One region of the Sedimentibacter sp. zth1 genome, then DNA from elsewhere that is predicted to be linked to it. Evidence: riboswitches for the same ligand, from Rfam matches in the RefSeq annotation. Region 1 holds a riboswitch; the other holds the start of a gene.
The links. A riboswitch is a leader RNA that binds a small molecule or an ion and turns the genes downstream of it on or off. The one in region 1 is predicted to bind thiamine pyrophosphate.

Region 1 (15,765 bases):
ACTAATTATAAAATATGCTAAAATTCAAATAAAAAACAATTCAAAAATTCTTGACAATATATGCAAATATGCTAATATTATAATATAGTAATATAAGAGGTGAAAATTTATGATTGATTTTAGTAATAAAGAAAAAATTAAGGGAATACTAACAGAAAAAGCAGAGATTTTTAAAACAATAGGTCATCCTGTTAGACTTTGCATATTGACTATGCTTATAATGGAGCAAAAAAGCAATGTAAGTGACATGCAGTTCTGTCTTGATGTTCCTCAACCATTAGTTTCTCAGCATTTAGCAAAGCTGAAATCTGCTGGTATCATTTCGTCAGAAAGAAAGGGTACAGAAATAATTTATAAAATTAAAAACGAAGAAGTAAAACATATAGTAGAACAAATTTTAGAATGACAATTGGAGGAAATAAAATGAACAAAAAGGTTTTAATTATTGGTGGTGTAGCAGGTGGTGCTAGCACTGCAGCTAGATTAAGAAGGCTTGATGAAACAGTAGAAATAATAATGTTTGAAAGAGGTTCATATATTTCCTATGCAAACTGTGGTCTTCCTTATCACATTGGCGATGTAATAAAGGAAAGAAGTTCTTTGTTGTTGCAGACTCCAGAAGCTATGACAAAAAAATATAATGTAGATGTTAGAATAGATAGTGAAGTTATTTCAATAGACAAGGAAAATAAATATGTTGAGGTTAAGAAAACAAAAACAGGTGAAACTTATAAGGAAAATTATGATACATTAGTTATTTCAACAGGCTCATCCCCTATAAAGCCACCTATAGAAGGTATAAATACCCCTGGAATATTTACGCTTTGGACAATTCCTGATACCGATGAAATCAAAAAATTTATAAATAAAGGACATTCTAAAACAGCAGCAGTAATTGGTGGTGGATTTATAGGATTAGAAATGGCTGAAAATTTACATCATGCAGGATATGATGTAACTGTTGTTGAAATGTTAGACCAAGTTATGGCTCCTGTTGATTATGAAATGGCACAGCTTGTTCAAAAAAATATGGTCATGAATAATATTAAACTAAATTTAGGTGATGGAGTATCTAAATTTAATAGTTCAAATGATTCTATTTCTATTATACTAAATAGTGGTAAAACTATATCAGCAGATTTAGTTATTCTTTCTATTGGTGTACGTCCAAATAGTGAACTTGCTAAAAAAGCTGGCTTAACATTAAATAAACGTGGTGGTATTGTTGTAGATAAATACTTAAAAACATCCGATTCTAATATATATGCGTTAGGAGATGTTATAGAGGTAGAAGAATTTATAGGAAAAGATAAAACTATGGTTCCTCTTGCAGGACCTGCTAATAAGCAAGGTAGAATTTGTGCTAATAATATTTGTGGTGCAAATGAAGAATACAAGGGAACCCAAGGAACATCTGTAGCAAAGGTATTTGATTTAACTGTTGCTTCTACTGGGGTTAACGAGAAAACTTTAAAAAGATGGGGCTTGGTTGAGGGTAAGGATTATTTAACAGCTATCATAGCTCAAAAATCTCATGCAGGATATTATCCTGGTTCGTGCGAGTTAATCTTAAAGCTTATATTTTCTCTTGATGGGAAAAAAATATTTGGAGCACAAATTGTCGGTGAGGATGGAGTAGATAAAAGAATTGATACTATTGCAACAACTATTAGATTAGGTGGAAGCATTTATGATTTGAAAGAATTAGAGCTTGCTTATGCACCACCTTATTCTTCAGCAAAGGATCCTGTGAATATGCTGGGTTTTGTAGCAGAAAATATAATAGAAAATAAAATTTCTTTATCAAAATGGAATGATTTAGATCCGACTAAAAAAGGTGACTACACTGTACTTGATGTGCGTGAGGACGTTGAACGTTTAGTGTTTTCAATACCAAATTCTGTTAATATACCTCTAGGTGAACTTAGAAATAGAATGGCTGAACTTAATAAAGATGATAACATAATTGTATTTTGTGCAGTTGGGGTGAGGTCCTACAATGGGCAAAGAATATTAATGGAAAATGGATTTAAAAATGTGAAAGTATATCCAGCTGGAACAAATTTTTATAAAGCAGTTTATTACAATTATTTTAATAGCATAGAGGATAATTCGAACTCAATTAATGTATCAAATAGTAATCAAATAGACAATTCTACAAAGGAGTTGAATGAAAATATGTTAAATAACATAAAAGCATCTATAAAAGTAGATTGCAATGGTTTGCAATGTCCAGGACCTATCATGAAGGTATATGAGACAATAAGTAAAATCAATGATGGTGATATTATAGAAGTGTCAGCTACAGATTCTGGTTTTTCAAAAGATGTTGGAGCATGGTGTAGAAGGACAGGAAACAGATTGCTTAAAGCAGAAAAAATAGGCAAGAATAACATAGTGTTTATTCAAAAAGGATTGGACGATAAAAATTCAAATTCTCCTATGCAAAATGGAGCTAATTCTAATCAATCAGCTAATGATGGTAAAACAATTGTTGTGTTCAGTGGTGACATGGATAAGGTATTGGCATCTTTTGTTATAGCAAATGGTGCTGCAGCAATGGGCAGACCTGTTACAATGTTCTTTACATTTTGGGGTCTTAATGTTCTTAGAAAAACTGAAAAACAAAACATTAAAAAACCTATTGTTGATAGGATGTTTGGTAAAATGATGCCTCAAGGTGTTAGCAAATTAAAGATTTCAAAAATGAATATGGGTGGTATGGGAACTGCCATGATGCGTAAGGTAATGAAAGATAAAAATATTGATTCTTTAGAGGATTTAATTAAAAAGGCAATGGATAACGGTGTAAAAATGATTGCTTGTACCATGTCTATGGATGTTATGGGAATTACGAAAGAAGAATTGATAGATGGTATTGAATATGCTGGTGTTGGAACGTATCTTGGAGATGCTGAGGAATCAAATGTAAATTTATTTATATAATCTATAGTTACAATTAAAGTTTATTATAAATTAAAATAGAATAAAACAAAATATTGATTTGCAATAAAATTAATTTTAATTTTGGCTTTGCCAGACTAAATTGTTGATTTGCTACACAAAATAAGGTTGTCTTGATAGACAACCTTATTTTAGTTATTTTTCTTGCTAGCTAGCGAGTTCAGCGGTAGGCATTACAGAAGATATTGCTTTAGTTCTCATCGCAAGTATTAATAGACTAATCAATAATATGTTCTAAAGTATATTAAAATAACATAGGATACTAGTGATTAAAATAAAAGGGGAAATAGCAATGGAACTAAAAAAAAGTGTTCAAACTTTTTCTAATGCAATTAAATCAACTAAAGAGTTTAGTGATTTAATTCAGGCAAAAAGAGCAATTGAAAAGAATAATATGTTAAAAAATGAAGTAATTGATTTTAACCAAAAACTATCAAGTATCTATTCATCCAATAAGCCTCAAAATATAATTAAATCCGAAGCAGAACAACTGTTTAAAAAATTCGATTCACTTAATAAAAACATTGAAGTTGAAAAATTCTTAAAAGCTTCAGATGAATTTAACAAAATGATGTATAGAACAAACCAGTATATGAATGAATTGGTTCAAAAAGAGTTAATTCTTAAATAAAGGTGGGGAATATTATTGAACTTTATTAAAAAGCGTAAATATAAGGATGAATATCCACTTAATACAATCAATAAAATTAGAAACATTTTAAATGACTTAGGAATTTTAACAGTTGAAAGTATGTGGAAACATTCAGCTAATGATTTTTTTTCTGTAACAGTTACTGTAGTTAATACAACTCTTTCAACGAATGGAAAAGGAACTACGTATGAATATGCGTTAGCTAGTGCTTATGGAGAACTTATGGAAAGGCTTCAAAATCAGGCTCCGTTCAACCTTGGTACCAATGTAAGCCAGGAAGCAATTGAATATAAAAACTTTTTTTATGCACCTGATGAAAAGCAGTTAAGTGACAATGATATTTTAAATAGCCAGGAAGAATGGATAAATAAAAAACTAGCGAAACTAAATCCTGATATTGATAAAAAAACTTTTCTTAATAAATGGAAGCAGATGTCTCATGAAAAAATCCCTTGTGACTTTATTGCAGTGCCTTTTTATAATATTAATAGTAGAATATCCTCATATATTCCTATTAAAATGCTATCCAAAATGTATATGTCTAATGGAATGTGTGCGGGAAACACTCCTGAAGAAGCATTAGTTCAGGGAATTTCCGAAATACTTGAAAGAAATGTCAATATGAAAATCATTACCAATAAGCTTACACCTCCTACTATACCCAGAGAATTTATCAAAAAACATAAAAGAGTAGATAATCTTATATCTCAAATTGAATCAAGCGGAAATTTTGAAATTATTCTAAAAGATTGTTCATTGGGTCAAGAATTTCCGGTAATAGGAGTTATTTTTATAAACAAAGATACTCAGTCATACTTTGTAAAGTTCGGCGCCCATCCAATATTTGAACTTGCAGTGGAGCGTACTCTTACAGAACTTTTGCAAGGTCAAGACATAAATCAAATGAAAGGCACATGTGAATTTTCATATAGAAGTTTTATTTCCGACAGTCATAGTAACTTAATAAATATTTTAGTTAATGGTTGTGGTGAATATCCTGTAGAGTTCTTTAGCGAAAAAGAAAGTTTTGAATTTAAAGAACCGGTTAATACAATTCAAATGAACAACAAAGATATGTTAACATATCTAGTGAATCTACTTAATAAATCAGGCCATGATGTTTACGTGAGGGATGTATCATTTTTAGGATTTCCTAGCTTCCATGTAATTGTTTCGGATCTTAGTGAAATTGAAGAGATAGACGATATTCGTCAGATTGAAGACTATGTACAATTTATAAAAACGAAGAAAATGATAAGAAATTTGCATATGTTAACCAATAATGAAATGATTGAACTTGCTGATTTGATAGAACAAGCGAATTTAGGATTTGAAACGTCAATAATGCAATATTTAAACACACCTAACTGCAAATATTCTTCATGGTATTTTTCTAATTTTGACTTGTTCACTACCGCTATTTATTGCAAAATAGGCAATTATAATAAAGCTTTTAATAAAATTGAAAAGCTTTTAATTTCACTGAAATTAAATTCATGTAGCATACAAATGATTACATATTACAAGTGTATGAGGGATTATTTGGCTGCAAAAGCTGATGAACTTAATGACACTCAGATTATAAGAAAATTATCAGTATTTTATCAACAAGATATGATAAATGGTATAATTAATGAAATAGGGAAGCCTGAAAGTATTTTTAAGAATCATTCCACTATTAATTGTTCCAATTGTAAATTCAAATCTAATTGTGAATATATAGAAACTGAAAAAGTATATAAATTGTTAAAAGAGAAATATTCATTTGCCAAGATTGATAATAAAGAGTTAGTAAATTTGTTTTAATAATAAGAATAAGGTCTGTTATAAGCGAAAGTTATAGCAGACCTTTAGAAGTATGTTTTATGTGATTAATGCTTTGTTTTCGTCTGCTTGAATTCTTATTTACACAAAATTTTTTACACAATCAATTAAAGCCGCATATTCTATATTACTTATTGCTGCTATACCTTGAATGTTATTTATTTATTTCGTACCTTTCATATTTTTCATACCTTCCATACCTTCCATGCTGTCCATGCTGTCCATGCTGTCCATGCTTTCCATACTGTCCATACTTTCCATACATTTCATGCTGTTCATGCAATGCATACTATTCATGCAACGATTACCGTTCATACATTGCATACTATGCATGCAACGATTACCATTCATACATTGCATACTATTCATACAACGATTACCGTTCATACATTGCATACTATTCATACAACGGTTACTGTTCATACACTGCATGCCTTTCATACATTGCATACTATGCATGCCTTTCATACTTTTCATACCATGCATACCTTGCATACTCATCATTTCATTATCATTGTTAGATGGTGAAGATACTGGCATTTCATATTTATCCATTTAATTTACCTCATTTCTTTTAAATTATTTTAAGCCTTTAATATTATATGAAGTTGTTATTACTTTGTTACGTAAATTGTAATACGTCTGTTCATGTTTGGTGATTTAGAGAGAATTATTAAATTAATGAAGGTTGAATGCAATAATCAGTAAGTATAGAATTTTATTTACATATTGAATTCTTGTAATTATTCTTTAGATGTGGTATCCTATTTCCTGTGTTATGGTATTGTAAGCATAATATTTTATTTGGTATGGATAAGTACTATTGGTATTATTTTAGATTATAAATAAATTACTGACAGAGTCAGAATAATATAAAAGTTTTAAACAATTTGGGAGGACATTAAATAGTGAAAAAGATATTTAAAATTAAATTAGTTCGTATAATATTATTGACAGTAGGAAGTTTAATATATGCAATAGGAATTGCGTTGTTTTTAGATCCGAACAGTCTTGCACCAGGTGGAACAACCGGAATTGCAATTATTATAAGCAAGTTGACCAGCCTTAAAACTGGTACTTTAGTGTTATTAATTAATATTCCTATTCTTTTATTTGGATGGTGGCGTTTTGGAACAAAATTTATTTTCTCGACTATTTATGTTACTTTTATTTCATCATTCTTTATTAACATGGTTTCTGTAAATATAGTTGTCAAATATGGTGTAGTTACAAAGGATTTGTTATTATCGGGAGTTGCAGGTGGTTCTTTGATGGCGATAGGTATGGCAATGATTTTTCGTCAGGGTGCAACTACAGGGGGAACGGATATAATTGTAAGGGCTTTGAGACAGAAATATAGGCATATAAAAACGGGAACAATATTTATTATTACAGATTCAATAATAATTACAGCGTCAGCTATAATATTAAAAAATGTTGAAATTGCTCTGTATGCTGCCATAACCATTGTAGTAAGTAATTTTGTGTTAGATTCGGTTCTATATGGTGGAGATAGTACAAAGCTATTATATATTGTCAGTGATAAATATGATTTAGTTGCTAACAGAATATTAGAAGAAATTGATATCGGAGTTACATTTCTAAATGCTGAGGGCGCTTATACATCTAATGATAAAAAGGTAATCATGTGTGTGTGTAGAAAGTACAATTATTCCAAAATTAGGGATATTGTTAAACAAGAGGATGAAAGTGCATTTTTTATTGTATCAAGTGCAAGCGAAGTGTTTGGCGATGGTTATAAAAGCCATTTTATTGAAGAAATTTAGTACATATTAATTATTTAATTTTACGGAATAAATATTGAGGAATTCTTTTTTATGTATTTAATTCAGATGTAGCCATTTATTTCTATGATTATTTTTCAATTTAATTTTAATAATATTTATATAGGCTATTTTTAATAGCAATAAATTGGAATAAAATGATGGAGGTCATATGGCACACATAAGTAAAGATAAAAGAAATAATATTAAAAAAATACAAAACAGTATTGATAATACAATTGAAAACTATAATGAAGCTAAAAAGCAAATTGAAGTAGCAGATAGTCCAATATCTATTAGTAACCTTAAAGCAAAAAATGAGAGAAGATTAGAATCACTTTCAGGTATGAAGGATGAAATCAGGGAAGAAACAAAACATAATAAGAATAATTAATTATAATTTTTATACTTATGGCATTAGATTAAAATTGTAAGTGTATATACATTTGTTTTATGCTTGAACATATAAAAAGGAACGATTATAACAAGATAACCGTTCCTTTTTAATGATTGCGTTTAAATATAATTTTAATTATTATTTAGATATATTTATTTGTATATGCTAAACATTGCTAACTTTAAATCTGTCAAAGAATTTAACAAGTCCTGGAATTAATAATATTATTATTGTTATTATTCCTTCAACACCTATGTAACCAATGTTATAATATAAAGACCATGTTACAGCATTAAAGCCTTCTGGAGCATATTCTCCGAAAAATATGGCTCCAGATAAAAATGCCATAACGTATCTTCCGAATATACCTAAAATATAAGATTTAATTAATCCGTGATTTTGATTTCTTAATAATGCACCAATACCCAAAGCGCCGAATGCAAGAGGGTATTCTAAGAATAACTGTACAGGATGTACAACATATGGGTTAATTAATAAATCTAATAATCCAAAAGTTATACCTGCAAGAATTCCTTGTCTTGCTCCAAATAAGTAACCAATTAAAACAATTACAAGCATACTAAATGGTGTAATTGAGCCACCCTGAGGCATTCTGAATAGTGTTATTTGATTTAACACATAAGCTATTGTTATTAATATTGCAGTTTTAGTCATAATTTTAACATCAAATTTCTTTTGTTTACTAGATATCGCAATGATAGCTAATAATGCAAACATAACAACAACAATAACGATTTGTCCAATTGTGGACTCAACAAAATTTTGTAATAATTCTGACATAAAAAAACTCCTTATCCAATGCATAAAGAGAACTAACACGCTTCCTTACGCTGGTATTAACCAGTTCAAGTTATAAGGGTAAATCTCAGCCGTTGGCTCCCCTAGCAAAATATTGTATTTACTTAACAAAAGACATTGTAGCATAATATGAAAATAATTTCAAGCATTTTGTTTAATATATTTAAGATTTTGGGTAAACATAATCTGGAGGTGAGAATAGACAGAAATGAATACACATGAATTGTATAAAAATATTAATAAACATATATTAGAAGATGAAAAGCCATCCATTTACTTGAATGAAATCTTTGAAGGTGAAGTTTTTAAGCAGTATCCATTTAATTTATTGCATGAAATGAGAAATACTGAACAGTCTAAAATTCACCATCCTGAAGGTAATGTATGGAATCATGTTATGATGGTTGTTGATGCTGCAGCAAAGATTAAGTATAAAAGTAAAAATGAAAGAGTATTTATGTGGGCAGCTTTGTTACATGATATTGGAAAACCACCAACTACCAAAATTAAAAAAGGTAGAATTATATCATATGATCATGATAAAGTTGGCGAAGAACTTTCAGAAAAATTTTTATCAGAATTCACAGATGATAAAAATTTCATTTATGATGTTTCAAAGCTTGTCAAATATCATATGCATATTTTGTATGTAGTCAATAAGCTTCCTTTTGCAGATGTTGAAAATATGAAAAAGGAAACTGATGTAGAAGAAATAGCATTGTTAGGTTTTTGTGATAGAATGGGTAGAACAAATAGCAATTTTGAAAAAGAAAAGAAAAATATAGAAATGTTTATAAAAGCCATCTCTTAGTTTGAATACTAGAGATGGCTTTATTGTGTGTATTTTTTATACTACTAAATATATTTATAGACTTTCTATTCTATGAATACATCTTTTGAAGTAATCTACTGGTTCACCTTCAGTTATTTTCCAATCAGTTTTAAGTAATTCTATTGCCATGTTGTAATATTTTATTGCTTCATCATATTTTTCTTCAATTTCATATATATTTGCAATTCCTTCATATGAATCAGTATATTTAGGGCTTGGTTGCATATTACATGCTTTTATATAATTTTCAATAGCGTTATCATATTTGCATAAAGTTGCATAGAAGTTGGCTTTTGAAAACCATGACAACCAGTCATCTGGATAATTATTAGTCATTTCATTTATGTATTTGATAGCTAAATCGATATTTCCATTTTTCTTTTCAATTAATGACTTGTAACATAGGTATCTATAGCTACCATCAACCTTCTTCATTTTTTCAAGTATTTCTCTTGCTTCTTTGCATCTTCCATCGGCTATAAGCAGATCTAAAAGCCATAGATATCCTCTGTTATAGTCAGGATGTTCACTAATAAAATTAAAATAATATTTTATCATTTCATGATGATTTGCAATATTCCAATCAACTATAACTCCATTGGTAGCCTTACTTAAAAGGTTATGATTTTCTTTACTTGTTGGGTTTAGTTTTAATGCATCAAAAGCATAATTTTTTGAGATTTCAAAATAACCATTTGCTTGTTGATTGTATAATGCTGATGACAGAGTTAATACTCTTGCTTTGTTATCGTCATCATTTAATTTTGACAATAGATATTCTTTATAGGAATCAAAAACATCCCTTGATAACATACGTTCATTATCTATTGCATTTTCTATTCTATTTAAGTGATTTTCATCAGTTAATGAAAATAATTCATCAATTGTTACTCCAAATATAACTGAAAGCTGTGGTAAAAGTGATATATCTGGTGTAGTCAAATTATTTTCCCATTTTGATATTGCCTGTGATGATATATTTAATTTTTCTGCAAGCTTTTCTTGTGTTATACCTTGCTTTAATCTAAGTACTTTAATTTTAATACCTATTTCCATAATAAAAATCTCCTTTAAATTGTTCAATCGATTGTAGCTTAATTCTAATATACAAATAGATATATAACAATGACTTAATAGTTTAATCTTATATACTGTTGGTTAAATTTATTGTGGATTGTTTAATAAAATTTTACAAAATCTCAACAAATTTAATTCCAGTGATATTAATTGCTAACTCAATTATGTCACAGCTTTCTTTTTTGTTTTGATTTTTGATAGTTAAAATTGCACCAGAAGTTTTTTTGCATTTTAAATCGTCATTAGAAATTTCAATTTTGATAATTGTAAAATTAATTTTTTTTAATTCTGATATTAACATGCTCAAATTTCGAATATCTTCAAATTCTATATAAACTGTTCCTATTTTCGAACGAGAAGTAATAAAATAGTCTATTCTGTAAAAAAGTGTAGAAACTATAAAAATCATAATACACGAAATAATTGCTGCTTCATAAAATCCGATTCCTATAGCGAGTCCCATACATGCTGATGCCCATAAACCAGCTGCTGTGGTAAGTCCTTTTACTTGATTTTTTGATGTTACGATTATTGTTCCTGCTCCTAAAAAACCGACACCACTAATAACCTGAGCTCCAAGTCTGGCAGTATCAGTGCCTCCAATTGTTTCGCTTATATATTGATTTGTCATCATAGCAAGAACTGAACCGATACAGACAAGTATATGCGTTCTAAATCCAGCAGGTCTGCCTTTCTTACCCCTTTGCAACCCAATTACTCCACCACAAATAGTTGCTAATATCATTTTAAAAATGATGCTTGCAATATTAATTTTGCATAAAAAAGGATAATAATCACTAATCATATAAAATCCCTCCAATATAGTAGTATAATAAAATTTTAGTAAAATGTTACTAAAATATAAATTTATAGACCGTTTACGTCAAATAACTATAATATCATCATTATTGTAACATTTGCATAAATAAAAGTAAAGCTGGTCAGTATAAACCGTTTACGTCAATCAACTATGTCAATCAAGACAAGATATGAACGAATTAATTTTCCATGGTATATATGGTATAAAAGAAAAATTTTTATTAAAAAGTAAAAGAAAACCTTTTCAAAAGTTACTAAAAATGCTAATATTAAACTATTAAGTGTAAGGAATTTTAAAAAAATTATTATATTATTATATTTAAAGGGGTATTTAAATGAATGAGATAATTAAACAATTATTTGATAGAAAATCAGTTAGGCTGTATGATGATAAAAATATAGATGATGAAACTAAAAAATTAATCTTACAATCAGCAATTCAGGCACCAACAGCAGGCAATATGTCATTGTATAGTATTATTAATATTACGGATCAAAATATTAAGGATAAATTGTCAGTAACATGTGATAATCAACCTTTTATTAAAAATGCAAAAATGGTTTTGATATTTTGTGCTGACTATTCAAGATGGTATAAAAGTTTTTGCGAAGTTGAATGTCAGGTTAGAAAACCTGATGCTGGAGATTTATTACTTGCATTTTCTGATGCTCTAATAGCTGCACAAAATACTGTTGTTGCGGCACAGTCAATGGGAGTAGGTTCATGCTATGTTGGTGATATTTTGGAAAATTATGAGGTTCACAAAGAAATGCTTAATTTACCAAAATACGTAGTTCCAGCATGCTTGGTTTTGTTTGGATATCCAACTGAGCAACAAAAAAGCAGAGTAAAACCTAGAAGATATAAATTAGAGGATATAGTTTGCAATAATACATATTTCAAAAACAATTCAAATAATCAGTTTAAAATGATTAAGTGCGTGACTGATAAAACTGATGAAGAAGTAACGAACTTTATTAAAGCAATATGCAAAAGAAAATGGAATTGTAATTTTAGCAAAGAAATGAGTCGCTCGGTTACTGAAATGATAAATGATTGGATTGAGTAATCTGTTTACAAGTATTTTATTTGAAGAAAAAATGATTAAATTGTTGTGAAAAAATAAATAAGGAATTTTAGATATGTTTTCTAAAATTCCGTTTTTTTATATCATTTTCATTACTAAATCACCAACATTACAACCAATATCTTTTGCTACTGAATTGCACTTTGCTTTAAACAGATAGAATATATTTTTATCTTTTACTTCACTTAGTGTTTCATAGTTAGCTTGACCTTTAGCAATAATTAAATCAGCATCTTCGAATTCCTTAATAAATTCTTGAGAGCATAAGCTCATTATTGTTCCTTGCGCATCTGAACCGTTATCTATAACTCTAACTAAATCATTTATTTTAACGTCTAGGGCGTCTTTTATAGTTGCATCATTGACAATAGGTTCTTTTTTAACAACGTATGTTATTTTATTTTTTGGAAGTTTGCTAATAAATAGCTTGTCAAAAACAATCTCACCGGCGTTATCTGCTAAATATAATATTTTATTACTGCTTTGTAAATGTTTGATAAAATTTTCTACATCGTTACCAAATAATCTGTCGGTTATACATGTTTCTAAAGTTTTTGTTACTAATTCCTTTGTTATGTAATCATGTGCACTAAAGTCAATTATATTGCCTGCTATTGCAATTCTGCATGCAGTTTCAATAGGAGAAGTGCTTTTATTTATCATTTCTTCAAGCTTGTATGTTTCACATAATTTAAAAGCAAATTTATTGCAATCATCCTTTATTTGTTTGTATGGGTCATCTAAATTTAACTCATCAATTACATATTTATTAAATATTCGGTTCAATTCAGGTGATGTTTCTTGAAAAGTTACGTCTCCTAACTTTTTATATAAATTTCTTATTATATTTTGTTGGATTTCAATATTTTTTGTACTCATAGTTGCTACTTTTGTAATTTGTCTTGATAAGCAAATTAAACAGTCATAAGTTATTTTCATTATTATCTCCTAAGTAAAAATAGTTTTCGTATTAATTATATGTTAAATTGTTCCTTTATTCAAATTAAATTTTAGCTGATAAATATATTGACAAATTATTATAAATTTGTTAGTATAATAAAAAATATAAGGTGGAACTAAAATGAAATATAACGATTCGCAAATATTGAAGTTGAGACGCAGACGATAGAGCTTGTATTCTTATTGATAGGTACAGGCTGATTTATGTTATGTATCTATCGTGTGAATTGTTAACATAGAGCACTGTTAGGTATATACTTAGCAGTGTTTTTTTATGTATTATTGTATATTTTACATAATTTTTAATTTAATATGGCCTTAAAAATTTAACCAATGGAGGATAAAAAATGAAAACTTTATTACAAATATTAACTGAAAAAGTATCTGATGCATTTAAAAAATGTGGATATAATTATGAACTTGGGAGGGTGACTGTTTCAGATAGACAAGATTTATGCGAATTCCAATGTAATGGTGCTTTATCAGGAGCAAAGCAATATAAAAAAGCACCAAGAATTATTGCAAATGAGATTAAAGAAAAATTAGTGACTGACAGTGATTTTGAAAAGGTTGAGGTTATAGGTGCTGGCTTTATCAATATTAACATTAGTTCAAAATTATTAATTGATTATTTAGTAGAGCTAAATGCTGATAAAAGTCTTGGTATACCTCAAACTGAAAATCAAGAAACTGTTGTTGTGGATTACGGCGGACCAAATTGTGCTAAGCCTTTACATATAGGTCATCTTAGAGCAGCGATAATCGGAGAATCTTTAAAAAGAATAGCATTAAAAACAGGAAGAAATGCTATTGGTGATGTGCATTTGGGAGATTGGGGATTGCAAATTGGTTTAGTTATAGCAGAAGTTTTAGAAAGATTTCCTGAATATAATTATAACGATAACAATTTTGATGAAGAACATGAAAAAATAATTAAACTAAATGCTGAAATGCTTAATGAGATATACCCATTTGCAAGCAAGAAGAGCAAAGAAAATACAGAGTTTAAATCATTAGCTCAACAAATCACAGCTAAAATGCAAAAAGGACATAAAGGCTATTTATCTTTATGGAAGCAGATTCTTGATATATCAAAAGATGATTTTAAAATTATTTATGATAGCTTGAATGTTCATTTTGAGTATTGGTATGGTGAAAGTGATGCTGAAAAATATGTAGATAGACTTACCCAAATACTTGAAGATAAAAATCTACTATATGAAAGCAATGGAGCGATGGTTGTTGATGTACAACAAGAAGATGACAAAACAGAAATTCCTCCTGTTATAATTAAAAAATCTGATAATTCAAGCATATATGCAACATCAGATTTAGCTACAATACTACAAAGACAGCTTGATTTTCAACCGACTTCAATTTGGTATGTTGTTGATTCAAGACAAAGTTTACACTTTAATCAAGTATTTAGATGTGCTAAAAAAGCTAGTATAGTTGATGAAAATGCTACACTTGAACATTTGGGATTTGGTACTATGAACGGAAAAGATGGAAAACCATTTAAAACAAGAGATGGTGGAGTTATGAAACTTTCTGATTTGTATGATATAGTGTATGAAAAAGCTTTAGAAAAATTGAGTGAAAGTAATTTTGTAAGCAAAGAAAACATTGATGATACAGCTAAAAAAATTACAGTTGCAGCTCTTAAATTTGGAGACTTAATTAATCATAGATTAAAGGATTATGTATTTGATGTAGATAAATTTATAGCTACAAAAGGTAAAACTGGAGTATTTTTATTGTATACAGTTGCAAGAATTAATTCATTGCTTAAAAAGCTAGAAAATAGCTATGATGGTTCTTTAGACATTAAGAATATTTACTCAAAGTTAGAAAAAGAATTGTTATTGAAAATTGCATTAACACCTGAGGTGTTTGTAAAAGCATTCAATGAAAAGGCTCCAAACTATATTTGTGATAATGCATATGATTTGGCTTCCGTTTATTCAAGTTTCTACAATGATAATCATATAACAACAGAAACAGATATGGATAAAAAGAAAACTTGGATTAGTTTATCAATGCTCGTGAAAAAAGTTCTTGTTAATCAATTGGATGCACTTGGAATTGAAACAGTTGAAGAAATGTAATTTTAAATAAAAGGTCTGTTTCTGAGTTTAATAAGAAACAGACCTTTTTATTTATTCCATTGAACTTCTTAAAAAGTAGAGTATTTTGCCATAGTTTGTTGAATGTTGTGTAAATACATCTGTTACATCTAATTGACCAATTTCATCAGAGTATGCCATAATATCATCTGCTAAGTATTTTAGATATTCAATCATTGATATTGCAAATTCTACTGATTGTGTAAAGTAATATGGTTTAGTTGAATCTATTGATGTTATTTTAGCACATTTTACAGCGTCGCTTATACTCGCTTTAGGGAAAGCTTGTTGAAATCTGATCTGTTCTGCTGATATATCAATATAATCAGCTAATGTTTCATAAAGCATACCGTAATATTCATGGTATGGAATAAAATTATTAGATAATAAATTCCAGTGTAAAATGCTCATATTTCTTTGAGC
Region 2 (15,765 bases), 1.3 Mb from region 1:
AATTAATATTTTTAGCTGCAACAAAGCTTCCTTTTCCCGTCACAGAAACTATAAAGCCTTCTTTTTCAAGCTCTTCATAAGCGCGTTTTGTTGTTATTACGCTTATTCTCAATTCTTTTGCAAGTAACCTCATTGATGGTAAGGCATCATTATCCTTGAGTTCTCCAGAAATTATGCATGCTTTAATCTGAGAAACTATTTGTTCATATATTGGTTTATCACTCGAGTTACTAATTAGAATATTCATTATTTTTTTCACCTTTAATATATATTGTATATATACAGTATATACAATATTACACCATTGTCAATAGTTTATTTATATAATTTTAAATATTTTTTACACTCTATATCAAGTAAATATGTTTGAATTTACACAACTCAACTAACACTTGAGTGGATTTTTATGAAACTAAAGCATTGCTTGCTTTAATTTTTTTACACATTGTGGTAGTCTTTTACTATAAGTTAATGCTTTATCGATAGAGTAAATAATAACACGAGGAGATAATTTATGTTTCAAACAAAAACAGTAGGTAGAAAAATATTTGAACTAAGAAAGGAAAAAAATATAACACAAATGGAGCTTGCTGATTTACTAGGAGTAAGCTATCAGGCGGTAAGCAATTGGGAAAGAGGAAACTCAATGCCAGACATTTCAAAATTATCTGATTTATCTAGAATTTTAGGTATAAGTATAGATGATTTGTTAAATGATGAAAAATCATCTACCATTATTAAAAATGTAATTGGCGGAACAGAGGAAGAATACATAAAAGAAAATGAAGTTTCATTAGATGAAATCAATGATATTGCACCTATATTAAAGCCTAATCAAACTGAAAAAATAGTTGATAAAGTAATTGAAAGTAGCAATGAAAATTTTAAATTTGAAGACATAGTTGCAATAGCACCAAACTTGGATGAGGATTTTCTATATACTTTAATTAAAAATTGCATAGATACAGCTACATTAGAAGATGTACTATCCATAGCTCCATTTCTTGATGAAGATGATATTGACGAATTAGCTATTGGTCTTTTAGACGCCGACAATGTAAATACTAAAATTGTAGTGAGTTTAGCACCTTTCATGACTGAGGATGGATTAGATACTATTGTAAACAAATATAGTGATAAGATAAATATAGAAGCTATTGCATGCTTTTTAGATGAAGATACTGTAAGTGATTATGCAAAAAAGATGTATAATTTAAATGAATTTGATAAAATCATAAAAATTGCATGCTACATGGATAGTGATGATGTTGCTGAATTAGCTTTAAAAGCTGCTAAAGATGATAATATACATTTTGTAACTACAGTAGCACCATATATAGATGATGAGGATGAACTTCATGAAATTGCAAGCATATTGGTAAAAAAGCATGGAATTAGCGGTATTAAGGGTATCATGCCTTTTCTATAAAATTTTTAATATATGTTAAATTATTTTCACTCTAAAAAGCACAGGAATTAGCCATTCCTGTGCTTTTGTCGATTTAAAAACTATATTTGTTGGTTTATATTTAATACTAACAATAATGTTATAAACTATCTGCTAACCAAAAAAACTTTATCCAATGCTTTAGTTTTCTTAAGTGCTGTAACAAGCAAAGCACCTATAATTGTTCCGCCAAATGTGCTTATAAAAAATGGTATAACATATAAAAATAATGATGCTTCTTTTCCCATTATTAAAGTAGCTACAGGATATGCTAATATCCCACCAATAATAGATGTTCCAATAAGTTCACCCAGATATACCAAAGGTAAATTTTTAAAATATTTATACATCAATCCACACAAAAGTGCACCACACATACTACCAGGGAAAGCTAACAAAGAGCCTGTACCAAGGAGATTTCTGATAAGACTTGTTACAAATGCCACAATTACATTGTATACAGGGCCTAAAAAAACTCCCCCTATAATATTTACAAAATGCTGTACTGGAAAGCATTTAGATGCTCCAAAAGGAATAGAAAAAGGAGAGCATACAACAGCAACAGCACATAACACGCCTGCAAAGGCTAATTTCTTTGTACTAATTTTTTTCATTACATAATCCTTTCTAAGTAAATATTAAATTTTTCTCTAATTATCATTATGAATTCTGTTATTAAGCTAATGATAATTTTGAAATCATTTTATAATATTAAATTTATGTATAATGTTTTTATTATTTTCAGTTTTTAATCTCTACTTTTTCACCAGATAAGATTTTGTTTGTTGTTCTCATAGCACACATTTTTCCACACATAGTACATGTATGTTTTTCAGAAGGTTTTGCACTTTCATAGTATTCTTTTGCTTTTTCTTTATCAAGAGCACATTCGAACATATCATCCCAGTCTACTCTTCTTCTTGCATCACTCATTTTATAGTCTATTTCTTTTGCACCTGGTATTCCTTTTGCTATATCTGCCGCATGTGCCGCTATTTTTGAAGCAATTATACCTTCTTTAACATCATTTAAGTCAGGTAATCTCAAATGTTCAGCAGGTGTTACATAGCATAAGAAGTCTGCACCGTTTGCAGCTGCAATTGCTCCTCCAATAGCTGATGTTATATGGTCATAGCCCGGTGCAATATCAGTTACTATAGGTCCTAATACATAAAATGGTGCGTTATAGCAAAGCTTTTTCTCTAATTGCATGTTTGCAGCTATTTCATTCATTGCAACATGTCCCGGTCCCTCTACTAGAACCTGAACATCTTTTTCCCATGCACGTTTTGTTAAATTCCCTATTTCTATAAGTTCAGCTATTTGTCCAGCATCTGTACTGTCGTTTATACAGCCTGGTCTTAGAGCATCACCTATACTTATTGTCACATCATATTCTCTCAATATATCAAGAACTTCATCATAGAACTCATAGAAAGGATTCTCATTTCCTGTCATTTCCATCCATGCAAATAGCAATGATCCACCTCTTGATACTATATTTGTCAATCTTTTTTGTCTTTTAAAAGCTTCTATAGCTCTTTTATTAATACCTGCATGTATAGTTAAAAAGTCTACACCTTCCTTTGCATGTGCTTCTACAACTCTTAAAAAATCCTTTGCAGTAATATCAAGCAAATCCTTTTCAAGATATCCTACAGCATCATACATAGGAACTGTACCTATCACAGCTGGAGAAAATTCTATCAATTCTTTTCTAAATTTATTTGTCTTTCCGTAGTTACTCAAATCCATTATAGCAGCACAGCCATGCTCTACAGCTAGCTTAGCTTTTTTCATTTCTAGTTCATAATCCATTAAATCTCCTGAAATTCCAAGATTAACATTGATTTTTGTTCTTAATCCTTTTCCGATTCCTTCAGCAGACAATGATTTGTGATTAATATTTGCAGGTATACATATTTCACCACAAGCTACCTCTTTTAATATATACTGAACATCAACATTTTCTTTCTTTGCAACCAATTCCATTTCAGGTGTAATTATACCTTTTTTAGCCGCTTCCATTTGTGTTTTATAATTTCTCATTTTTTCACCTTCCTATTTGCAGACAAACTTTCTGACCTACCATTGCTTTTAACCTATCAACTATTTCTCTATGAGAAATGGGTTATGGCATAAAAAAATCCTCACTGTTTTACAGGAGGATTAACATCACAAAGCTATATGTTTTGGCTCCCTACGACAGTATTAACTGACAGGTTCTAAGGGTCAGGTTTTATCCTTCTCAACTAAATTAGTTCCCCTGCAAATCTTTATTTTATTTTTACAAGTTCATTGTATCTCATAAGTCAAACATTGTCAATTGATTACAGCATCTATTTTATTCAAGTAACTCTATTGAAAAATATATCATATCATCTTCCGTTATTTCATTGCCCTTGTTAATTTCAAGTTCTTCAGGCGTGAATTTGCCAAATGCGTACCTTTCAATTGCTTGTTTCATATCTTCATCGCCCTCTTTTATTAGAAATTCGGCACACACCTTTATCCATCTCCAATCCTTCGTAGCAACCAACGCTTTTGCTACTTGTTTAAATGAAGATTTTCTTTCTGGATAAATATTATCATCTATATCAATTAAATCAATATCATCTATATCTATCGCCCCATATTTATTACCAATCTTAAACAAAAATGTATTATAAATTAAATAACATCTAATATTTTCTGTATCTAATATAGTTTGAATGCTTTGTTTTTCAAACTCACCTCGAATTGTTCTACTTTCAAGTTGTTTTTCATTATTGGAATTCTTAAATGAAATAAATGTCGTAATTCTAGGAAAATTATGAATTGCATACTCAATCAAAAAGCTATCACCTAAGTCAGTTTGTATAATTTCTTTTCTTGTATTAATATCTTCATCAAACATATGCTCAATTGAATACTTTAGACAAAAATAGAATATTACAGCCAGAATAAACAAAACAATTAGTATTATTATTAAGATTTTTCCTATGATTTTTTTATTTAGCCTCAATATATATCACACCTTCCATCTATTTTTCATTCTCCAACATATTAAAGATAAAATTAATATAATTATTTCTTATAGTAATGCTTTGATTATATGTAAACTTTTCACCTTTTAACAAAGGCCATCCAATTCCATAATAACTATCATTTGTATATTTATTTACCTTTTCCCTAAAAGAATTTCTATTATCAGAACCAACTAGATTTGTTACAAAATTAGTAAATCTAAATCTTGAATTCGGTATTTGATTATAAAATTTTTTCATCAACAGAGCTATTGATGTTGATGGATTAATTTTTTGGTATATATTAACTGCATCAACATCTGCATATAAATCAGTCATAGAAAAACTAGAATTATCATTACCAATAAGTTTGTTAAATTCATTGCTTATTTCAATACTATTATTTGAATTTGATGTTTTAACTTTTATTTCAAGCATAAGTGTTTGTAAATCTCCTGCCCAGCCTGACAAATCATCTATATGATATTCGGGCATAAACTTAGAAGCTAATTTTGTTTTTGTGTTGTAACCATCATTCAAATTTGATTTATAAATTAATCCAGTTAATGTAGCAGCTAAATGTGTTATTTCTATTTTATTATAGTCAGCATCTGTTATAAACATACTATTGCCATCACTTGCATGTTTGAAGTATTCAGCAACTTTAGGATTTTGTGTTTCAACATAATTTATAAAATCATAATCTATTTTTCCTCCAGCTAGATCCCACTTATTTATGCAATAAGCAGAATTAAATTGCCTAATATACATACATAACAGCCAATTAGTATCAATATTTTTGTTAACACTGTAACACTGTGCTAATGTATTAAGTGAACCAATATTTTTAAACAAAGTACGATTGAGATTAGGATCTGAAATATTTGAGTTTAGTCTAACATTATTTATACTTTTCAGAAATTCCTCTTGCATAGAAATTTCTGTTCCATTAGTTGGTTTCTTTGTAATAAACGCAATATTTGATTGATTTAAGTCTTGTACAGCAGCACTACTTACATACTTGCTACTAGTTACAGATGCTATTTTTTCTCTCAACTCTTTTTTTGTTAATGATTTGTTTCTGTATATATTGCCACCCCTTGCATCTTCCGCCTTTTGATGTGCAGCCTCCATAGCCTCAGTATCTCCGCGTTTTTTTGCCTCTATATATTCATTAGTAGCTTCAACTATCTGTGCTTGTGCTTCATCTGACCTATCACTGTCGCCCTCTTCCCAATGTCCAGTAGGGTCAGTGTACATTATTGGTTCATTATGGCAATATGTGTATACATTCAAGCTAAGTGGGTCATTTGGATTTCCTGTGTATGTATCCTCTGTTATAAACCTTGCTATCTTACTATCATAGTATCTTGCATTTAGATAATATAGGTCTGTTTCCTTGTCATACTGATATCCTGCATAGGTTATGTTGTTATTTACATCCCCTGTTTGACTTATTATATTACCAAATGCATCATAGTCATATGTACCTTTAACTTCTCCGTTTGGTGATATAAGTGCTGTAACATCTCCGTGAGCATTGTACATATAGTAGTATTCTTCTGATGTACCATTTTCCTCTACTAATCGATATAGTAGAGTTGTACCATATACATTCTTTGCTAGTTGATTGCCTGTACTATCTGTTTCAAGTATAACCTTATCAGCCTCGTAAAGATAAAGTGTTGTATTGTTTTCAACTGTCTTTTCTACCCTATAATCCTCTGCATTGTAATTGTATGTGCTTGTTGTACTGCCTTCTTTTAACATTACAAGACGATTGAAATTGTCATAACTGTATAATGTAACATCGTTTGAGCCTGTTCCTTGGTCTGTGTTTTTGACAATTTCAAGTCCAAAACTTGGCATGTTTTGTATGTCAGTAGGTGTATTTGCATCTGTAATTTTCATGGTGCTTTTTATTTTACTTTTTAAGTTACCGTTATTGTCATATTTATATATTGTTTTTTCTGTCTTTTTATCTGATAGCTTTGTTTCTGCGGATATCAGCCTGTTTTGTTCATTGTATATATAGCTTGTGCCTGTTAGGTTTTCTCCTGCTGCCACTATTTCTGTTTTTCTATTACCTGCTTTATCAAAGCTATAGCTTGTTATCTTACCATTTGGCTCTGTTACTTTTTCAAGCCTGTTTAGGCTGTCGTATTCATATATTGTTGTTCCATCATTTGTTGTCTTTGATGTTTGGTTCTCTGCTGCATCATAGGTATATGTATAGCTTTGTAGAACTGTTCCATCTGATTTTAGGTTTCTAAGTTTTTTAACTTTATTATCCTTGTAATATGTATATGTTTCTTTTGTTCCTTCTGGATATATTATACTTTTTCTGTTCCCATTTGTATAGTAGGTATATTTTGTTATTTTATCTCCAGTTTTTACACTATATAAACGTCCTACTTCGTCGTATGTTTTTTCTGATATATTCCCCTTAGGGTCTGTTGTTTTTTCTACTATATATCCTGATATATTGCTAGGTATATCATACTGATATATTGTTTGTCCTATCACTGGTACTGTCTTAGCTGTTACTCTATTTTGCTCATCATATACTCTTGTAGTTGTACCTGTAGAATCTGTCATTGTAAGTAAATTCCCGTTATTGTCATAGGTATAGCTTTTTAACTCACCATCTGCATTTTCACTAAGTAATCTACCAAATATATCATAGGTATAGGTTGTTTTTTTATTTTTTCATTAACATTTATTATCCTGATATTAGCTAATTTAGCTTGTTATACAAATGAGGGTATTAAAAGCTATTAAAGCAATAGTTTTTAACACCCTCATTCTTTTTATTTAGTTAAGAATTTCTCTGTCCCAACTGAAACATAATTAACTTAATAAATAAATTTTTATTGAATTTTCATTTCTAAATAGCTAATCATATTTTGTATACTCATTTCAAGTTTTTCTTTAGATAAATAATCTGGCAACTTTCCATCTTCTTTGTAATCGTCTGAAACAATAATAGGCTTATTAGATATTTCTTTCAATACTTTTATCATCTCGTTTTGTATATCTATTTTCTTATATAAATTTAAACTTAGAGATTTTAACGTATCAAGAATAGCATTAATAATTCTTAAAATAGTATTTGTATCCAGAAACTTCTTTTTCTGAATTAATTGATCTATCATAAATTGTATAGCTTCATTTTCTTTCATACTAACAGAAATATCCCCGTATCTTTCTATATTTTCAGCAAGTAATTTATTATTTAATGCCTCGTTTATTTTTCTTGCTAAACTCAGTTGCATTTCCTTAAGCCATTCGTATTCCAATAATTTCGAAACATTTAAAGTTTTATAAAATTCATATTCTCCTTCACGAATCATATGAAAATGGCTACCACCATATTTAATAAAAATTTCTTTAGCTACTACAAAATCCTTATTATACAATTTAAATTTCTCCTTTTTATTTTATTGCTCTCCAAATTTGCCCATCTTTAATAAACTTAAATCCTTTATCTAATAAAAACTTAACTTCTTTTACATAATAACCAGTTGCATTATACGGACTATGTGATAAAATAAAGCTTTTTCCTTGCTCTAATTGTTGCAATAGGAATTTTTCATTAATTTTCCACATATTATTTTTCCCAACCACGTCAACTATATTGTCCCAGTTTTTAAGTTCAAAATATGTTGCACCCCTTTGCCTAGCTATTTTTACATAAGAAATTCCATCTTGGCAATATTTTCCTAAAACTACTTCTGTTGAATTTGGTATGTTAGTAGCTTGTTTGGCTAAGTCGCTATATACCCCGCTTCCAATAGCATTACTACCTATATCCATTAACAAAGAAGCTTGTAATCCTGCTATCAATCCAGGCTCCAAACTATTAAAAAATATATTTAATAATCGATGTTCATCTTCTACATAGTAGCTGTATTCATTATATAATGGCTCAAGTGTTTCATATATTGGTTTGTTCCAAGGCATTGCTTCCGTTGTTGTATGAGTGGTTCTATATTTCCCCTGAAGCCTCTTTACTTCTTCACTGATAATTTCATAATCAAGTATTGATGAAACAGGTATTACATTATTACTATACTTTAATCTTTTGTTAATATTATCATACAATTCATTGTCCCAATTAGCCCAACCTACTCCATTTTTTCTTAATTGATCAAGTGATTTAAATCCATTAGCACCAATAAACATACCTATTTTTTCTAATGTATTGTTTGAATGTTTACCTGGAACTTCTTTGTTATAATTTTCTAAAACTTTTAATTTTCTAATTCTTTCCCATTGATCTTTTTCAATGTATTCATAATCAGAAATATTATATTCTATATCTACAGCTTGGTAAAATCTTTTATTCATAGTTATAAGAGTTGACTTATTTGCATTTTTTTTATCCTCTTCTCTTATAGAATTAGCTGCAGCCTGAATTCGTTCTCGTTCCTCCTCTGTTGTAGCTTTAAAATATGCATCTGTTAATTCAATTATTTTTATTTGCGCTACATCTGATAATTCACTGTCCCCCTTTTCCCAATGTCCAGTAGGGTCAGTGTACATTATTGGTTCATTATGGCAATATGTATATACATTCAAGCTCAACGGATCATTTGCATTACCCCTATAACTATCCTCTGTTATAAACCTTGCTATCTTACTATCATAGTATCTTGCATTTACATAATATAGGTCAGTTTCCTTGTCATACTGATATCCTGCATAGGTTATGTTATTATTTACATCCCCTGTTTGACTTATAATATTACCAAATGCGTCATAATCATATGTTCCTTTAACTTCTCCGTTTGGTGATATAAGTGCTGTAACATCTCCATGAGCATTGTACATATAGTAGTATTCTTCTTCTGGTGATGTGCCATTTTCCTCTACTAATCGATATAATAGAGTTGTACCATATACATTCTTTGCTAGTTGATTGCCTGTACTATCTGTTTCAAGTATAACCTTATCAGCCTCGTAAAGATAAAGTGTTGTATTGTTTCCAACTGTCTTTTCTACTCTATAATCCTGTGCATTGTAATTGTATGTACTTGTTGTACTGCCTTCTTTTAACATTATCAGACGATTGAAATTGTCGTAGCTATATAGGGTTAAATCTTGTGATCCTGAACCTTTGTCTGTACTTCTGATAATCTCAAGTTCAAAGCTTGGCATGTTCTGTATGTCAGTAGGTGTATTTGCATCTGTAATTGTCATGATGCTTTTTGTTTTACTTTTTAAGTTACCGTTATTATCATACTCATATATTGTTTTTTCTGTCTTTTTATCTGATAGCTTTGTTTCTGAGGATATCAGCCTGTTTTGTTCATTGTATATATAGCTTGTGCCTGTTAGGTTTTCTCCTACTATCACTATCTCTGTTTTTCTGTTACCTGCTTTATCAAAGCTATAGCTTGTTATCTTGCCGTTTGGCTCTGTCACTTTTTCAAGCCTGTTTAGGCTGTCGTATTCATATATTGTTGTTCCATCACTTGTTGTCTTTGATGTTTGGTTCTCTGCTGCATCATAGGTATATGTGTAGCTTTGTAGAACTGTTCCATCTGATTTTATATTCTTAAGTATATGAACTTTGTTATCCTTGTAATATGTATATGTTTCTTTTGTTCCTTCTGGATATATTATACTTTTTCTGTTCCCATTTGTATAGTAGTCATATTTTGTTATTTTATCTCCAGTTTTTACACTATATAAACGTCCTACCTTGTCATATGTCTTTTCTGATATATTTCCCTTAGGGTCAGTTGTTTTTTCTACTATATATCCTGATATATTGCTAGGTATATCATATTGATATATTGTTTGTCCTATAACTGGTACTGTCTTAGTTGTTACTCTGTTTTGCTCATCATATGTTCTTGTTGTTGTACCCGTATTGTCTGTCATTGTGAGTAGATTCCCGTTATTGTCATAGGTATAGCTTTTTATCTCACCATCTGCATTTTCACAAAGTAATCTACCAAATATATCATAGGTATAGGTTGTTTTTTTTCTGTTTCTATCTACCTTGCTTTTGAGCAAACCATCTGCTCTATATTTATAGCTTTCTGTTTTGCTCGCATTATTTATTCCATTAGGATCTATTTTCTTTCTAAGCTTATTCATTGCGTTATATACATAGGTTGTTACGTTTCCGTTTCCGTCTGTCTGGGTAAGCATATTGCCATTATTGTCATATGTATATGTGGTTGTTTCACCTAATGGATTTATTACGCTTTTAAGTCTATTTTCTGCATCATATCTGTATGTTGTAATATTGTATCTTCCATCTGTCTTGGTTGCAACGTTACCTCTGTTATCATAACTTTGTCTTGTTATATGACCTTCTCCATCTTCTATATATGTCTGACGAAGGTTTTTATCATAGCCATATTCTGTTACATTATGTAATGCATCATATACTCGTATCTGTGCATTTGCATTGTTATATTCCATTTGTCCTATAACTGTTCCTGTTGCATCTATAGTCTCTACTAGTCTGTTTATTCCATCGTACACATATTGAGTTGTATTGCCTTGATAGTCGGTTTCACTTATCTTGTTACCGTTAGCATCATATGTATATGTTGTTGTCTTATTTTTCCCACTAACATTAATTGATGCTGATTTTAGCTGATTTAGCTCGTTATATGTGTAATTTATTGTATTACCATTTCCATCTGTTTCATATGTTTTGTTACCATTTGCATCATAACCATATGATACGGTTATTCTTTCACTTGATGCTTCATTGCGTGTAGTATTTGATGTTTGTCTATTTAGAAAATCATAGGTATATTCATTTATCTTTTCAAGGCTATCTATTGAATACATAAGGTTTCCTGATTCATCATATTGAAAAGCAGTTGTTTTTGATGGATGAGGATCTGATTTAGTGTTATAATCATCTGGAGTTTTAACATATGCTACTTTATCAAAAGCATTCCATTTTGTTATTGTAATATTACCCATACCATCTTTTGTTTCTGTAACTCTTCCTAGTAAATCATATTTTGCACTACCTTTTTGTTTTCCGTTAACATAACTACTCAATAGGTTTCCTGTGCCATTATATGTATATGATATTTCTGTTTCATCACTGTATGTCTCTTTTACTTTTTGTCCAAGTCCGTTGTATTCATATTTTACAAAGTATGGTAGGTTATTGTTCTTTGATTCAGCGTCTTTTGTAGTTTCTAGTTGTCCTGATAATGTATATGTATTTGTTGTTCCATAACCTGTATATATTTTTTCATCATCAGTAATACCTGTTCCAGCTGCAAATCCCATTGCATCAAGTTTTTTTGTTATATTGCCAAGTATATCATATTCATATGCTGCAATAACGACTCTTGTCAAGTCCTTTGTCCAGTTATATGTTATGTTATTCATATTCCACTTTTTAAATACGACAGCTTTTGTCTTGATTCTGCTCATTAAATCATATGTATACTCTGTTCTTTCCATTGAGTTTATGTCTGTACCAACTACATTTTTAGGTGAAACCTCTGCAACTTTTCTTCCTGCTAGGTCATATTTAACTAGTGATGTGTTATTTTTTGTATCGACAAGCTTTATGAGATTACAAAGTAAGGACGTATATATCATGCTTAATTGTTTATTTTGCATAATATATACGTCCTTAAATGTATCTCTCACATAAAAGGTACGTCCCTAAATGTGATACAGCCCCTTAGAGAAAATCCCAAGGCGACTGTGACTGTGTTACTGGAAAAGATGGGGATTACGCACTTTCGCCTTTTCAAAGTTGTGCACATAATAAAACCAGTTTCTCTTTGACAGTTGCTTCACTTCAATTAGTTGTTCTCCATCAGGTTTTTCGCCTATCCTGGAATATATTATGCCGCGACTTTCATCCATGATTGACCACATTGTAAAGTTAATAGAATCGCGACTACTTGCAATAACATCAACCCCACTTTTATACAAAATTTCTATGTGGCTAACCAATTCGTTGGGGATCGATATGGTCTCATAGACCATACCGATATTGACGGTCATGTTGTATTTATCTTCCTCATGAAGGGGATCCTTTTGAATGACTATAGCGTCATAATCTAGTTCAGAAAGAACGTCAGCAACATATGATAATTCAGCAATATTTGATTTTAAGAACTTATCCATTTTGTTGTAACTTGGAGCCAATAAGAAAAAACCTCCCTCATAAATAACCAACAGAACTATAATTGCTATAACTATTAGTACAACTATCGAAACAGAACTAATTACACTTTTTTTGATTATACTCATTTTATAACCCCCTCATTGTACCAGTTTATTCCTAATTCAAAAAGCAATTTATCAGCTTTTTCATTGTCCCAATTTTTAAAACCATGTTTTAAAAAATGGTTGACCGAAGAACCAAACTTCATCCATGATTGGCTCATGCCGGCTGCTGCCGCAAGGTAGCCATATGTTATATTTCCAACTTGTTCGACTGTCACTAACTTTCCATTAAGAACCATTTGCGTGCTATAGCCCCAGAATGGTATGCCAAGAGTCTGCTCCCAATGATTGACATCACCCTCACGATATTTTAGGTTCCAAACCCCTTCGTTGCCAACTTTAGACCTAAACCAAAAATTTTTCCCACTGTGTGATTCAAAATCTCCCACGTCTCTTAAGAGTGCATTTTCAACTGGCGTAGAAATGTCACGATACAGCTTTCCGCCTATTCTTGAAGCGCCAACACCTGCGTTCTGCTCATCCTTTGTCAGTAGGTAGTTTAAGATAAACTGATTCTGAATTAAGAGTAATGTCTTTGCTGAGGAATCTATCCATTGATTCGTGAGCATATAACTAGTGCCACCAGATATGTTTACAACAAACCCATCATTAGTACCATTGAGTTTTCCACCGCTGCCAACATAAATCCTGTTGATAATGCCAGTATTATTAACCTTTACAATACTATTTGAGCCAGTAAATATATTGCTGACAACGCCAGTATTATTAATGTTAGAAGTGCTTTTCCCTGTACTTATGTTACCAATGGTATTAATATTGGTAATTGTGCCAATACTGCCGTTGACGATATTACTTATGTTTGCAATCGTGCCAGTATTGTATATGTAACTGATACTACCACTATTATTGATTGTGCCAACAGTGCCGCTACTGATGTTACTTATGTAATTGATAGTGCCGCTGTTGTTTACCGTTCCAATCGTACCGCTGTTAGTTATTGCAGAGGTAGCGCCAGTCAATACGTTCACCGTAACGATTGTACCACTGTTGCTTACTGTTGTTGTATCGTTGACAATCACGGTTTTTGTGGTATTGCCGCTACTTACAATGATCGAATTGCCGTTACCGCCACCTGAGTAACCAGCAGAAGTTCGGATGGCATTGGCCGCTTCATTGGCAGCTTTCATAGCTGCTATATTTCCTGCTGCATTGGCGGCATTCCAGTCTTTTGTAAGTTGCTCTAACTGCTTAATTTGAGAAGCTGTCAGATTCGCCTGATCCGTTGGCGACACATAATACCCTGAAGGATCCCAATACCTAATAGGATTATTAACACAATATGTATACAAGTTAAGACTTAACGGATCATTTGGATTTCCTGTATAGGTATCCTCAGTAATAAACCTTGCTATCTTACTATCATAGTATCTTGCATTTACATAATATAGGTCAGTTTCCTTGTCATACTGATATCCTGCATAGGTTATGTTATTATTTACATCCCCTGTTTTGCTTATTATATTACCAAATGCGTCATAATCATATGTTCCTTTAACTTCTCCGTTTGGTGATATAAGTGCTGTAACATCTCCATGAGCATTGTACATATAGTAGTATTCTTCTTCTGGTGATGTGCCATTTTCCTCTACTAATCGATATAATAGAGTTGTACCATATACATTCTTTGCTAGTTGATTGCCTGTACTATCTGTTTCAAGTATAACCTTATCAGCCTCGTAAAGATAAAGTGTTGTATTGTTTCCAACTGTCTTTTCTACTCTATAATCCTGTGCATTGTAATTGTATGTACTTGTTGTACTGCCTTCTTTTAACATTATCAGACGATTGAAATTGTCGTAGCTATATAGGGTTAAATCTTGTGATCCTGAACCTTTGTCTGTACTTCTGATAATCTCAAGTTCAAAGCTTGGCATGTTCTGTATGTCAGTAGGTGTATTTGCATCTGTAATTGTCATGATGCTTTTTGTTTTACTTTTTAAGTTACCGTTATTATCATACTCATATATTGTTTTTTCTGTCTTTTTATCTGATAGCTTTGTTTCTGAGGATATCAGCCTGTTTTGTTCATTGTATATATAGCTTGTGCCTGTTAGGTTTTCTCCTACTATCACTATCTCTGTTTTTCTGTTACCTGCTTTATCAAAGCTATAGCTTGTTATCTTGCCGTTTGGCTCTGTCACTTTTTCAAGCCTGTTTAGGCTGTCGTATTCATATATTGTTGTTCCATCACTTGCTGTCTTTGATGTTTGGTTCTCTGCTACATCATAGGTATATGTATAGCTTTGTAGAACTGTTCCATCTGATTTTAGATTCTTAAGTATATGAACTTTGTTATCCTTGTAATATGTATACTCTTCTTTTGTTCCTTCTGGATATATTATACTTTTTCTGTTCCCATTTGTATAGTAGGTATATTTTGTTGTTTTATCTTCAGTTTTTACACTATATAGACGTCCTACTTCGTCGTATGTTTTTTCTGATATGTTTCCCTTAGGGTCTATTGTTTTTTCTACTATATATCCTTATATATTAGATGAAACCTCTGCAACTTTTCTTCCTGCTAGGTCATATTTTATTAGTGATATATTATTTTTTGCATCTATTGTTTTTACAAGGTTACCCATAATCTAGCATTCAATAAAAAATAAAGACGTAAATATTTTGCCAAAATTATTTATTCAGCATAAATTTACGTCCTCATTTAAGTACAAATTTATATATAATTTTTCTTTTATTAGGTATATAAGAAATTATTTACAGGACCATTATATAATGTTGGTTCACAGTCTACTATCCCAAGTATATACAGTAGTTATAAATTTATGTAGTTGTACAGTCCCACCATTTTCTTTGCATTTCATAATCTTACTAATTTGTATCTATTTAACCCATTCTGCAATTCTTTCTCCCTCTTTAAGATTTTCTCTTTTATAATGAAATACAGTACCAAATCTATATTCTATTTCTTCTGCGACAATAAAATGTTTTTTAGTTACATTACGCAAATGTATATCTTCTATTACACATATTACTAAATTACTTCTATCATAATCACATTTTGCACGAAGTTCTTCTTTTTCAGACTCAGTAGCAAATCTAAAA

Region 2: linked by a shared signal. The riboswitch ahead of thiC (phosphomethylpyrimidine synthase ThiC) and the one ahead of thiT (energy-coupled thiamine transporter ThiT) in region 1 are both predicted to bind thiamine pyrophosphate.

Annotation. Positions count from the first base shown of each region.
Region 1 is NZ_CP071445.1:442,513-458,277, forward strand. It holds gene JYG23_RS02165 (helix-turn-helix transcriptional regulator) at 110-406, shown strand; gene JYG23_RS02170 (FAD-dependent oxidoreductase) at 424-2,946, shown strand; gene JYG23_RS02175 (YlbF family regulator) at 3,257-3,595, shown strand; gene JYG23_RS02180 (YcaO-like family protein) at 3,611-5,422, shown strand; gene JYG23_RS02185 (hypothetical protein) at 5,603-5,995, opposite strand; gene JYG23_RS02190 (YitT family protein) at 6,349-7,227, shown strand; gene JYG23_RS02195 (small acid-soluble spore protein Tlp) at 7,397-7,618, shown strand; gene thiT (energy-coupled thiamine transporter ThiT) at 7,787-8,422, opposite strand; TPP riboswitch at 8,448-8,535, opposite strand; gene JYG23_RS02205 (HD domain-containing protein) at 8,649-9,251, shown strand; gene JYG23_RS02210 (helix-turn-helix domain-containing protein) at 9,306-10,328, opposite strand; gene JYG23_RS02215 (MgtC/SapB family protein) at 10,462-11,154, opposite strand; gene JYG23_RS02220 (nitroreductase family protein) at 11,504-12,238, shown strand; gene JYG23_RS02225 (DUF89 domain-containing protein) at 12,335-13,195, opposite strand; gene argS (arginine--tRNA ligase) at 13,564-15,324, shown strand; gene JYG23_RS02235 (hypothetical protein) at 15,376-15,765, opposite strand, start outside.
Region 2 is NZ_CP071445.1:1,781,836-1,797,600, forward strand. It holds gene JYG23_RS08870 (GntR family transcriptional regulator) at 1-247, opposite strand, end outside; gene JYG23_RS08875 (helix-turn-helix domain-containing protein) at 515-1,429, shown strand; gene thiW (energy coupling factor transporter S component ThiW) at 1,555-2,061, opposite strand; gene thiC (phosphomethylpyrimidine synthase ThiC) at 2,189-3,496, opposite strand; TPP riboswitch at 3,628-3,725, opposite strand; gene JYG23_RS08890 (hypothetical protein) at 3,792-4,451, opposite strand; gene JYG23_RS08895 (RHS repeat-associated core domain-containing protein) at 4,471-7,050, opposite strand; partial or broken gene JYG23_RS15155 (hypothetical protein) at 7,078-7,131, opposite strand; gene JYG23_RS08900 (hypothetical protein) at 7,323-7,871, opposite strand; gene JYG23_RS08905 (RHS repeat protein) at 7,888-12,063, opposite strand; gene JYG23_RS08910 (hypothetical protein) at 12,160-12,705, opposite strand; gene JYG23_RS14875 (RHS repeat-associated core domain-containing protein) at 12,702-14,843, opposite strand; partial or broken gene JYG23_RS15160 (hypothetical protein) at 15,066-15,179, opposite strand; gene JYG23_RS08920 (hypothetical protein) at 15,543-15,765, opposite strand, start outside.